Bdellovibrio bacteriovorus HD100: one gene and its partner. Each later gene encodes a partner of the first gene's protein in a complex. Links are inferred from orthologs where the notes say so. Each region holds a gene or a part of one and is shown in the gene's direction. Other genes may lie near its edges.

Region 1 (5,916 bases):
CAATCACACGACGAGTGGATGGGCCGGCCACCACTTGGAAGTCACCACCAAGCCCGCGCATCTTGTTGTTGTTGATTTCATTGTAAGCACCCGGCATCGGGTAAGGTCCCAGGTTGAAAAAATGATCCAGTGGGAAGCTGCGACCCAGCGGATGTTTGTATTCCACCGTGTGCAGTTCCCCCCAGGGGATGTCCTGCACCTTTTCAATCGCGTTCAGGAAGGCTTGCGTGATCAGTTGATCCTGATTGCGGTCTTTCCACCAAGGCGAGCTATCATCCAAAACGGCGCGCTCATAAAAGGCCCAGGCATAGGGAGTGGTCAGATAGGTGGCCTTCATCTCTTCCGGCACATCTTTGAGCAGCAGCAATACCAGTTCGTTGTTCCACTGGTGGTAAAGGCTGGCTTCCACGGATTGGGTGTCTGAACGCAAATTCCAGTTTTTCAGGGCATTGAGTTCATTTTCGTATTTCAGATTCTGCGCTTCATCCAGTTGCAGATGATCGTTCAGTTTGTCCAGGAGCTCGCGGGTTTTGTAGTTGAAGTTATCTGTTTGCAGGGTGCGCACGTCATCAGCACTCCACAGGTCTTTTTCGCCCAAGGCGCGCACCAGGGTTTGATAGCGGTCGTCGGACTGCCAGTCGCCGCGAATGTTTTCAGCGATTCCTTCGGGGCGGGAATTGGCCGTGACGATGATACCGTTTTCAGGGTTCACCATGTGGGGTTTGTCAGCCCATGCGAGCACACGCTCGTATTCATCCAGGCCCGAAGCTCCATCCAAAATCATATCCGAGTTCGGGTTTTTCTTAATCGCAATATCACCAAAGATCCACCACGCGATATTTTTCGCATCCGCATACATGACATTCAAGCCGGGGGCCGTTCCGTATTGCAGAGCCTTTTCAAAGTCCGCCATGTTCGGCGCTTTGCCCATTTCAAAAAGGGCTTTCATCGGATTGTTTTCCGGGCGATGATAAGCCCATTTCAACGCCAGACCTTTGCGCTTCAGGGTTTCATCCATGATGGGACCGTGATTTGTCTCGATCATGTTCAGCACCAGATCGTCCGCATCCTTGATTTTGATGGTTTCAGTCCATTCCTGATAAGGAACTTCCTTACCCATAAAGACGGCGGTCTTTTTTTCTTTGTTCAGAGTTTCAGCGTACAAATCCATATCGTCAGAAAGCGACATGGTGAAGCCCCAGGCGTGCTGCCGGCTGTGGCCCAGGATTGCAAACGGCACCAAGGGCAGATAGTGGCCGTAAAGTTCAAATTCTGGAGTCTGAATATGCGCTTCAACCCAGGTTGCGGGGTGAGAAAAACCAATGTGAGGATCATTGGCGAAGATACTTTTGCCAGACTGCGAGCGGCCTGGTCCGATCAGCCACGCGTTGCTGCCTTCAAAGGAAGCCGTGAAAAGATTTTCGGTCAGCAGTTCAAATGGCGTGAATCCCCCCTGAAGACCGGATATTTTTAGAGGTGCTTTCAATGGCACATTGCGAAGGCCCTGGAAGGATTCCGGAGACAGCTTTCCGGCAAGTTCGGTCATCAGGGGATCGGCTTTCAAGGCAATACCAAAGCTATAGGCCATGTGACCGGTCATGATATAGGCATCCAATGGTGAGAAGGGCTGGGGTTTTATTCCGACCAAAGCCATTTCATAAGGGGCCTTTTGAGTGCTGATGTACTGATTCACCCCTTCAAAGTAAGCCTCCATCTCGTCCCACATGGTCTGATCAAAGCGGCCTTCGGCTTTTTCCTTTTCAAGCATGCGCTCAACAGAGCGGCGAAGCATCAGGCTGCGGTACAGTTTGTCGCTGGGAAGGGCCAGTTCACCAAAGACCTCGGCCAGCGTCCCTTGGGTCATGCGACGGGACAGCTCCATTTGGAAAAGTCTTTCACTGGCCATGACAAAGCCCAGTGCTTTCAGGGCATCTTTTTTGGTGGACGCCTTGATGTGAGGAATGCCGTATTGATCCCGAATTACGGTCACGGGCTTCGTCAGCCCTTTAAGAGGCAAGGTGCCTTCCATAGGAGGCAGGGACTGACGCATGAAGAAGTAAACCCCCAAGCAGAAGACGGTAACCAGGATGAAGAATACGAGAAGGCTTCGTTTGAGTGTTTTCATCCCTCAACTGTCGGCGGGGTCCGGTGGGGAGGCAAGAAAACCTTTAATTGCCACCTCGCATATAACGCAGAGTAGGGCCAAAAAATGGCGGGTACTTTTTTACGATCGTGCTATCCTTGGAGGGATGGCCTCTGCATATAAAAAGAACTTTCAATTGGTGTCCGAGTTTAAACCTTCCGGTGATCAGCCGAAAGCAATTGAGCAGATTGCTGAAAACTTCAACGCAGGTTTGAAGCACCAGACACTGCTGGGTGTGACCGGGTCGGGCAAGACCTTCACGATGGCGCACACCATTGCAAACTTGAATCAGCCCGCGCTGGTGCTGGCTCCGAATAAAACTTTGGCAGCGCAATTGTATGCGGAGTTTAAAGAACTGTTCCCGCACAATGCCGTGGAATACTTTGTCAGCTATTACGATTACTATCAGCCGGAAGCTTATATTCCTTCCACTGACACCTATATCGAAAAAGATTCGGCTATTAATGAACAAATCGATCGCATGCGCCACTCGGCGACACGTTCATTGTTTGATCGTCGTGATGTGATCATCGTCAGCTCGGTGTCATGCATTTATGGTTTGGGTTCGCCCGAGGCCTATGAAGGCATGATGATCCAAATCGTCTCCAACACCTCGATGAAGCGCGATCACCTGCTGCGTGAGTTGATCCGTATTCAGTATCAGCGCAACAACGTGGACTTCTCGCGCGGAACAGTGCGAGTGCGCGGCGACAATGTCGAAATCTTCCCTCCGTATGAAGAAGAGCGCGCCGTGCGTGTTGAATTCTTCGGCGACTATATCGAGCGCCTTTCCTGGATTGATCCTTTGACCGGGCAGATTCTGGAAGAACTTGACCAGATTGGTATTTATCCGGGAAGTCACCACGTCACCAGTGATGATTCATTAAAACGCGCCATTAAAACCATTCAGGATGAACTGCGCGATCGTCTGGTGCAGTTGAATCAGGAAATGAAACTGCTTGAAGCCCAGCGACTGGAACAAAGAACTTATTACGACATCGAGATGATGGAACAAATGGGTTTCTGCCAGGGGATTGAAAACTATTCCCGCCACATGACGGGGCGGGGGCCGGGGGAGCCTCCTCCGACGCTGCTTGAATATTTCCCGAAAGATTTTGTTACTTTTATCGACGAGTCCCACGTCACTGTGCCCCAGATCGGGGGGATGTATCGCGGGGACCGTGCGCGCAAAATGAATCTGGTCGAACACGGCTTCCGTCTGCCGTCAGCGCTGGACAACCGTCCTTTGAACTTCCAGGAGTTCGAAGCCATGATGGACAAGGTTGTCTATGTGTCGGCGACGCCGGGCACTTATGAGCTGCAAAAATCCGAAGGGGTTATTGTTGAGCAGATCATCCGACCGACCGGTTTGATTGACCCGATCGTGGAAGTTCGTCCGGTAAAACATCAGGTCGATGATCTGCTGAAGGAAATCCGCATCCGCGTCAGCAAGCAAGAGCGTGTCCTGATCACAACCCTGACCAAACGCTCGGCCGAAGATCTGACCGAGTACTATGAAAATCTGGGCATCAAGGTCAAATACCTGCACAGCGAGATCGACACCATGGAGCGAATGGAAATCCTGCGCGATTTGCGTCTGGGGGTTTTCGACGTTTTGGTGGGGATCAACTTGTTGCGAGAGGGCCTGGATATCCCTGAGGTCAGCCTTGTGGGAATTACCGATGCCGATAAAGAGGGCTTCCTGCGTTCAGAAAGATCCCTGGTGCAAACCATCGGTCGTGCGGCCCGCAACCTGAATGGCCGGGTGATTCTGTACGGAGACACCGTCACTGAAAGTATGGAAAAAGCCATCAATGAAACCGAACGCCGCCGTCGTATCCAGAGTGAATACAACGAGGCCCATGGTATTACGCCTCAGTCTGTGAAAAAACGCATCCGTGATGGTCTGGGCGAAATGTTTGATGGAACAGTTTCCACACCATTGGGTGGTGAAAACAAGTCCGCCGCCATTATGCAGAAGTTTGCGCAACAGCCCGAGAAAATCCAGCAGGAGATCACCAAACTTCGCGCCCGCATGAAAGAGCTTTCTGCGAATCTCGAGTTTGAGGAAGCCGCGAAGATCCGCGACGAAATCAAACGACTGCAGATTGTGGAGCTGAACGTGCGCAGCGGGGAGATCGAACAGGAAAGTGCGGAGGTCGTCAAGGATGGCCTCAAGTAAGTTCGAGGAAGTTCGCGACAAGGTAAAAGAGTTTCCGACGCAAAGTGGTGTTTATCTGATGAAAAACACCGCCGACAAGATCATCTATATCGGGAAAGCGAAGAATCTTAGAAACCGTGTGCGCAGCTACTTTAACGACAGTAAGGACCACAGTCCCAAGACGCGTTTGCTGGTTTCGAACATCTGCGAAGTTGAATACATTCTGACTAAAACCGAGGTTGAAGCATTTTTGCTGGAAGCCTCGCTGATCAAAAAACACCGCCCCAAATACAATATCCGATTGCGCGATGATAAGGCCTATCCTTACATTCGTTTTAGCTGGGGTGATCAGGCGCCAAGACTTTATCTGGCGCGCAAGGTGAAAAAAGACGGGTCTTTGTATTTCGGTCCCTACACTTCGGGTTTGGCCGTGCATGGCACGATCAAGTTTCTGAACAGGACCTTCAAAATCCGCGATTGCACCGATGCGGTCTTTAAATCCCGCACACGTCCTTGCATGACCTATCAGATCGGCCGTTGTACAGCCCCTTGTGTGAAGTACATCACTATGGAAGATTATCGCAACGAAGTCGAAGGGGCGAAGCTGTTCCTGAAGGGGCAAAACAAGAAGGTCATCAAGTCGATGACTGAAAAGATGATGGGCGCAGCGGACGAGGAAAAGTTCGAGGTCGCCGCCCGTTTGCGTGACTCCATTGAGGCCATCAAAGCCATCTTGCAGAAGCAGGCGGTCATCAACGACACCTCCGAGAAAGATCAGGATGCTTTGGGTTACTATGGCGATGAACGGGGTTGTCTGATTGAAACCGTTCACATCCGTGCCGGACGAGTGATCGGCACTAGACCACACTATCTGCCTCACTTTGACCCGAACGACGCCGTCGAAGATCCGCGTGAGTGGCTGGTGGACTTCCTGAATCAGTACTATGAAGACAACTTCATCCCGGACGAGGTTCTGCTGCCATTGGATATTGGCAACGATTTGACCAAGCTGATGGAAGAAGTCCTGAAGGAACGTTCCGGCAGTAAAACCACGGTTCGATTTGCCACCGATGAGCGGGGGCGCAATCTGGTCGACATGGCCCATGAAAACGCCAAGTCTCACTTCCTGAAGTATGTCTCGAAATCCGAAGAAAAGCTGCGGGGCTTGGAGGAGATCAAAGAGCGTTTCAATCTGCCGGAACGTCCGCGTCGTATTGAGTGTTATGATATCTCCACCTTCCAGGGGGCTGAAACCGTGGCCTCTCAGGTGGTGTTTGAGGACGGAGTTCCCGCCAAAGAGCATTATCGTCGTTACAAGATCAAAACTGTTCAGGGGATCAATGACTTTGCCTCGATGTACGAGGTTTTAAGCCGTCGATTCAAACACACAGAATATGATGATCCGCAGCTGATCGTGATTGATGGTGGCAAAGGGCAGTTGTCCCAGGCCATGAAGATACTGGAAGAGATCGGGCGCAAGGACATCCCGGTGGTGGGTCTGGCCAAGGCGCGCACAGAAAGTGATTTCCAAAAGCAGGAAGTGGAGTCGACCGAAGAGCGCTTCTTCCTGCCGGGTCGTTCCAATCCGGTGATCTTTAAGCACAATGCCGAG
Region 2 (5,995 bases), 1.0 Mb from region 1 along the record:
CAGCCGGCTTCTTCCACACAGGAATAAACCATCGGGGTTTCCGCCGAAGTTTCCAGAACCCCCGCCAGAAATTCGCACTCTTTCTTTTTCATTGCGCCCAGTTCTTTCACCAAGCTCTGAACGAACTGATCGTGCGTATAGTAGGTGTCTTTCTTTTCAGCCAGGTCGGATTTCAAGGAAGGCAGCATTTTCAGGATGATCTTCGCCACTTCTTTGCGGGCGGCAAGATCTTCAAGACCGCGCTCTTTGGAATAGATGTCCGTGAACTTTTTCAGCATGCGGGAAAACTGGGTTCCCACGGTGTAGGCATAACCCGTGACATAGTCGCGGAACTTCGCGCGTTCACCCGAGGCATGGAACAGCTCCAGGTTGTTGCGCACAACCGTTTTATTCGGAAGCTCCTGGACACCGAAAAGATCATTCACTTCAAGAGAGCGCACACGTTTCTGGCTTGGCAGGGACTGAGCGATGAAATCAGGATTTCCCGTGTACATCCAGCCCCAGAAATCAGCCAGGCCTTCATTCAGACCGCGCATCATTGTAAGGCGGTGGAACTTCAAAAGGGTGGCTTCATCCAGTTCATCCCCGATCAGCACCGGTTTTTCACGACGACCACGACCCGACAGATCCTCTTGCACGATGGCCGCGTCCTCCATAAAGGATTCACGACTGTGAACACCCGTGTCTTCATCGACAACATCTTTCAGAACCAGTTTGAAGAACAAAGAATGGAAGTGTTCGTGCGCCAGAATTCCGGCGTTGATCGCAATCGCCAGGCCACTTTGAGTGTAAGGGACCACCAGCATGGAATCCGTGGTTCCGTCATAGAAAGCATTGTTGGCGCCGGAAGAACCCTTCACTCTGACGCCCACGCCGACATCGCGAGGCCACTGGTTCACACCACCCGCTCCCAGTTCTTCATCAAGCAGCGCCAGTTTTTGGGTGTGCGCATAGATGGTGACCAGTTGCTGGGTCATTTCATTGGCCGGGATAAAGTCGCCTTGTTTATTTTTAATAAAACGAGCCACCGCAGGGCGGCCATGCAGATTGTTGTTTGTAATGCGCGGGCTGAGGAAGAAACGAACGAATTTACCGGTGACTGTCTGCAGGTCTTCGATCCCCAGCAGCTCCACCGTCTGCAGAGAATAACCGGCTTTTGAGTTGGACTGCGGTGCCAGCACACGGACATTGCCGGACTGATCAGCGCTCTCAGACTGCGGGGCACAGGCACTCAAGGTGCTGGCCACTAAAATTGCTGCTGTGATCCGGCTAAAAACGCGCTTCACAAAGTCCTCTCTAAGTTCTATAAACGGAGGGGTTTCCTCGCTCACTTGACTTATTGCGTTATAGTTATAGTGGAGAATGGCGAAAACCTCAATGAAAACTTAGGGATAGACAAACTTTGTCAGTCTCACCAGAAGTTCGACAGCCCCTGCAAACGCACATTAAGGAAGCCGCCATGGATGTACTTGATTTTGTTACGAAAAATCTGAACCCCGCGCAGAAGGATGCCGTCGAAACCCTGGAAGGGCCTTTGCTTATCCTTGCCGGCGCCGGTTCGGGCAAAACTCGCGTGCTCACCCACCGCATGGCCAACATGATCGGCCAGGGGGTCGCGGCTTCCGACGAAATCCTGTGTGTGACCTTTACCAATAAGGCCGCCAAAGAGATGGAACATCGTATTTACAAGATTCTGTCGGACATGGGCGCCGTGGTCCAAACCCAGCTTTGGATCAGCACATTCCACAGCTTCTGCGTTCGTGTTCTGCGCCAGCACATCACACTTCTGGATTACAAGCCCTTCTTCGGTATCTATGATTCCTCCGATCAGCTCAGCCAGATCAAGAAAGTCATGACCGCGCTGGATATTAACGACAAGATGTATCCCGCGAAAAACTTCCAGAGCCGTATCAGCAGCGCCAAGATGATGGGTCTTTCCCCGGAAGGTTTGGAAAAATCCTCGAAGCGTTTGATGGATCAAAAGACCGTGGAAGTTTACAAAGCCTATGAGCGCGAAATGAAAAAGGCCAACAGCCTTGATTTCGATGATCTGCTTTTGAAAACCTATGATCTGTTCCGCATGTACCCAGATGTTCTGCAGATGTATCAGAAAAAATTCCGCTACATCATGGTGGACGAGTACCAGGACACCAATCACATTCAGTACCTTCTGGTGCAGATGCTGGCTTCCGCTCACCGCAACTTGTGCGTAGTGGGTGACGAGGATCAGTCGATCTACAGCTGGCGTGGGGCCGACATCAAAAACATCCTGGATTTTGAAAAAGACTTCCGTGATGCGAAGGTGATCAAGCTTGAGGAAAATTACCGATCCAGCGCCAACATCGTCAATGGCGCCACGGCCGTAATCAAAAACAACTCGCAACGCAAAGACAAAACTCTTTTCACATCGAACGATCCGGGTGATCTGATTCACGTGCGCGAGGAAAAGAACGAGTACGAAGAAGGCCGCTTTGTCGCCAAGACCATTCAGTCGATGATGAATGAGGGCGAAGGCTCTTACAACGACTATGCGATCTTCTATCGCACCAATGCCCAGTCGCGCGTTCTGGAAGAACAGCTGCGCACCATGGGCATTCCGTATCGCCTGGTGGGCGGCGTGCGCTTCTATGAACGCATGGAAATCAAAGACATGATTTCCTACCTGAAGCTGTCCATCAATCCGGCGGATGATATCGCCTTAAAGCGCATCATCAACGTTCCAGCCCGCGGTATCGGCAAAACCACGATTGAAAAAATCGAAGAATACGCGGCTCATAAAAACTTGAGCATGTTCGAAGCGGCCGAAAAAGCCTGCGAAGAGCGCCTGTTCAATGCCGGCACCACCGGCAAGATCCGTCGTTTTATCGACCTGATGAAAGACCTTCAGCAAAACGCCCAGCATCTGAAACTGCTGGAATTCTTTGCCGTGGTTCTGGATCGCACGGAATATCTGGCGGCTTTGAAAAAAGACGAATCTCCGGAATCCCAGGCGCGCATCGAAAACTTGGAGGAACTGGACAACGCCATTGCCCAGTTCGTGCAAGAGCGCGGTGAAGAATCCACACTGATCAGCTTCCTGGAAGAAATGGCTTTGGTTAACGATGTCGATTCTTTGGATCAGGAGCAGAATTCAGTGACCATGATGACCCTGCACATCTCCAAGGGTCTTGAGTATCCGTACGTGTTTGTGGTGGGGCTTGAAGAAAATCTGTTCCCAAGTGCGCGCAGCGCAGAAAGCGACAACGAGCAGGATGTCGAGGAAGAGCGCCGCCTGGCTTACGTGGGCATGACTCGCGCTCGTCAGAAGCTGTGGCTGACCTATGCGAAAATGAGACGCGTGTGGGGCCAGGAGCAGTTCAATCCTCCGTCGCGATTCATTAAGGAAATCCCGCAGAATCTGATCGACTTTAAAACGTCCGCCGAAGCGCCGCGCTTTATGGCCCGCTATGGTTCCAGCTCTTATGACTCTGACTTTGGCGGCACGCCGAAATGGGGCGCCACTAGCAGCGATCGCAACCGCGCACGCACACAAAGTTACGATGATGCACAAGACTTCCCGGATTACGAAAATGACGGGGCCGGCTCTGCACCCTTTTCCAAAGGTATGCGCGTCAGACACCCGACGTTTGGTGTCGGCACCGTGTATGCCACGGAAGGCACTGGCGAAAACTTCAAAGTCAGCGTGATGTTCACGGATAACACCGTGAAGAAATTCGTTGTGAAGTACGCCCGCCTGGAGCGCGTGTAGTCATATTTTTTTGTTGCACCAACGTGAGGATAACTGACAAACTTCTTCGGGTTACTAACAAGGAGTAATTAATGAAAAAGTTGATCGTTGTCCTTTGCCTATTGTCCTCTTCTGTTTCCTTCGCGGCTAGAAACGTCGCTTCTTATGGCGGGAAAACTGCCAGCATCAATCTGGGCATGAACAGCTCTGCATTGAACATCGGTGGCCGTATGGAATTCGACGATGCTCAAGGTGCACTGGGGGCTTACCTGTTCCTGCAAACTGAAAAGAAAGACGCAGGCATCCCACAAGTTCTGAGCTTCGGTGCTCACTCTTTGTTGAGACTTGTTGAAGCTTCCAACGTCACGGCATTCCTGGCTCCAGGTATTGGCATCTCCATGATCAAAATGGATGGCGCTGATGATAAAACCGTTGTGGGCGCAAGCTTCCGTTACGGCGCTCAGTTCAAACTTCCGAATGGCGCGGGTGCCTTGGGTATCGAGCGTTTTGAAGCTTGGAACTGGTTCGACGAAGACACTTCTTCTTCTGTCGCATTCACTTCGGCAGTTTATTCTTTCAATTTCTAATTAAAGAATTTATCGCGATTCACCTAAAAAGCCCGGCTCTGACCGGGCTTTTTTCGTTTGGCCCCCGAATGTTAAAGCGAATCCGTCTCGCGGAATCGTCCTTCTCTCACTCAAAAGTCGTAGTCATAACGTCAAAGAACCCTCTCATTGTTTTATTTCCCTTATGTTTGCGCCCTTCGCTCCGATCAATGAGGGTCGTTAAATTTTCTTTACATCTGTTCACCAAAGGGCGTTTATGAGAACCTGGAGTTTAAAAGCAAAACTGACTTTAATGGGATTGTCTGTTGCCCTGCTTGCTGCCACCAGCGGAGCTTTGGGCTTCTATTTCCTGCACAAGGTCAGCGCAGAGTACAACATAGTTGCACACGAAAACCTGCCCTCACTTAAAGAACTGGCCGATCTTCGCTCCACCATCCGCGAACTGCGCCTGCATGTTCGCAGCATCGGCCTTGCTGGAAACACACAGGAAGAAGTGAACATCTATATAGAAAAATCCAAAGAACAGATTGCCAACCTTGAAAGGCACATCGAAGCCTACGAAAAGATCGACCCTTCCGCAAAAGACCGTGCAAGCTATAAGGAATTCATCGCCGGGTGGCATGAGTTCAAATCCTTCGGTGGTGAGATTCTGTCCATGAGTGCGAACTATCAGGAAAACGAATCCAAGGTCGTATCTTTGATTCGCGATGTGTGTCCGGCCAAAGCCCAAAAAATCTATGCTCCCCTTCTGAACGAAACCACTTATCAGGTTCAGTATGCGGATCGCTCCGCCCACGAAGCCACAGCGGCGGAAAAGCAGGCCCGCTTCTGGGTGACAGTCTTTGCCGCCGTATCAATTGTCCTGGCGGGACTGGTTTCTTTCTTTGCATCGTCTTCCATCGCCAAAACGGTCAAACAGATCTGTGACGCCCTGGCGGACAACTCGCAGGAAGTACACAAAGCCGCCAGCTATCTTTCCGAAACCAGCGTGACTGTGCAAAACGGCGCCAGCAAAGCGTCTTCGATGCTGGAAGCCAGCACGGCCTCGATCAGCCAGATTGAAGCCATCGTGAAAATCAGCAGTGAGCGCGCCCTGCAGGCCAAGGTCGCTTCCGAAGAATCAAAAACTTCGGCAGAAGATGGCTCCGGTGCGATCAAACAACTGATGCACTCGATGGAAAAGATCAGCGACAGCTCGAAAAAAATGCAGGATATTATCAACATCATCGAGGACATCTCTTTCCAGACGAATCTGCTGGCGCTGAATGCCGCCGTAGAGGCAGCGCGCGCGGGAGAGGCCGGACGTGGCTTTGCCGTGGTGGCGGAAGCCGTGCGCTCTTTGGCACAAAGAAGTTCCGTGTCTGCGAAGGAGATTTCGGACTTGATCTCCCAAAGCGCCAGCTACATCGAAGAAGGGGTTTCCAAGGCCGGACAAAGCCAGGATGTCCTGTCCCGCATCCACAAAGACATTGAAAAGGTGTCTTCTTATAATCAGGATATTGCTTCGTCCAGCGAAGAGCAGCGTGTGGGCATCCAGCAGGTTTCCGGCGCCCTGGTCAGCCTGGACACGACCTCCCAAAGCAACACGAAAGCATCTGAGCAAGTTTCATCCATCGCCAAAGAGCTGAATGAAAAAACCGAAGCTGTGGATTCGCTGATTTCTGAGTTGCGTGGATTGATCGAAGGCCGTAAGGCGGCTTAA

The links.
Region 2: the proteins of uvrB (region 1) and BD_RS15285 are in contact, whole or in part, in a crystal structure (PDB 7EGT), measured with the Thermus thermophilus proteins. The link is inferred for Bdellovibrio bacteriovorus HD100 from one-to-one orthologs. Residues at the interface, in WP_096411307.1 of Thermus thermophilus: Glu23, Leu25, Arg26, Asp27, Gly28, Glu29, Arg30, Phe31, Arg55, Glu326, Asp327, Phe328, Glu379, Ser382, Gln383, His398, Gly400, Arg401; in WP_096412145.1 of Thermus thermophilus: His654, Arg656, Phe657, Gln666, Asp668, Glu669, Lys680, Arg681, Leu682, Ser683, Lys685, Tyr686, Ala687.

What each region holds. Positions count from the first base shown.
Region 1 is NC_005363.1:2,206,165-2,212,080, reverse strand. Bases 1,897-4,787 are described here. They hold uvrB (excinuclease ABC subunit UvrB), read left to right. Parts: upstream 1,897-2,249; coding sequence 2,250-4,325; downstream 4,326-4,787. Other genes in these bases: uvrC (excinuclease ABC subunit UvrC), read left to right, coding at 4,312-4,787; BD_RS10585 (penicillin acylase family protein), read right to left, coding at 1,897-2,125. Also shown: more of BD_RS10585, read right to left, coding at 1-1,896; more of uvrC, read left to right, coding at 4,788-5,916. UniProt on the Escherichia coli protein: The UvrABC repair system catalyzes the recognition and processing of DNA lesions. A damage recognition complex composed of 2 UvrA and 2 UvrB subunits scans DNA for abnormalities.
Region 2 is NC_005363.1:3,248,485-3,254,479, forward strand. The notes cover bases 1,134-4,103. They hold BD_RS15285 (ATP-dependent helicase), read left to right. Parts: upstream 1,134-1,459; coding sequence 1,460-3,748; downstream 3,749-4,103. Other genes in these bases: BD_RS15280 (hypothetical protein), read right to left, coding at 1,134-1,286; BD_RS15290 (hypothetical protein), read left to right, coding at 3,820-4,103. Also shown: more of BD_RS15280, read right to left, coding at 1-1,133; more of BD_RS15290, read left to right, coding at 4,104-4,314; BD_RS15295 (methyl-accepting chemotaxis protein), read left to right, coding at 4,550-5,995. UniProt on the Escherichia coli protein: A helicase with DNA-dependent ATPase activity. Unwinds DNA duplexes with 3'-5' polarity. Translocates on single-stranded DNA with 3'-5' polarity. Initiates unwinding more efficiently from a nicked substrate than double-stranded DNA.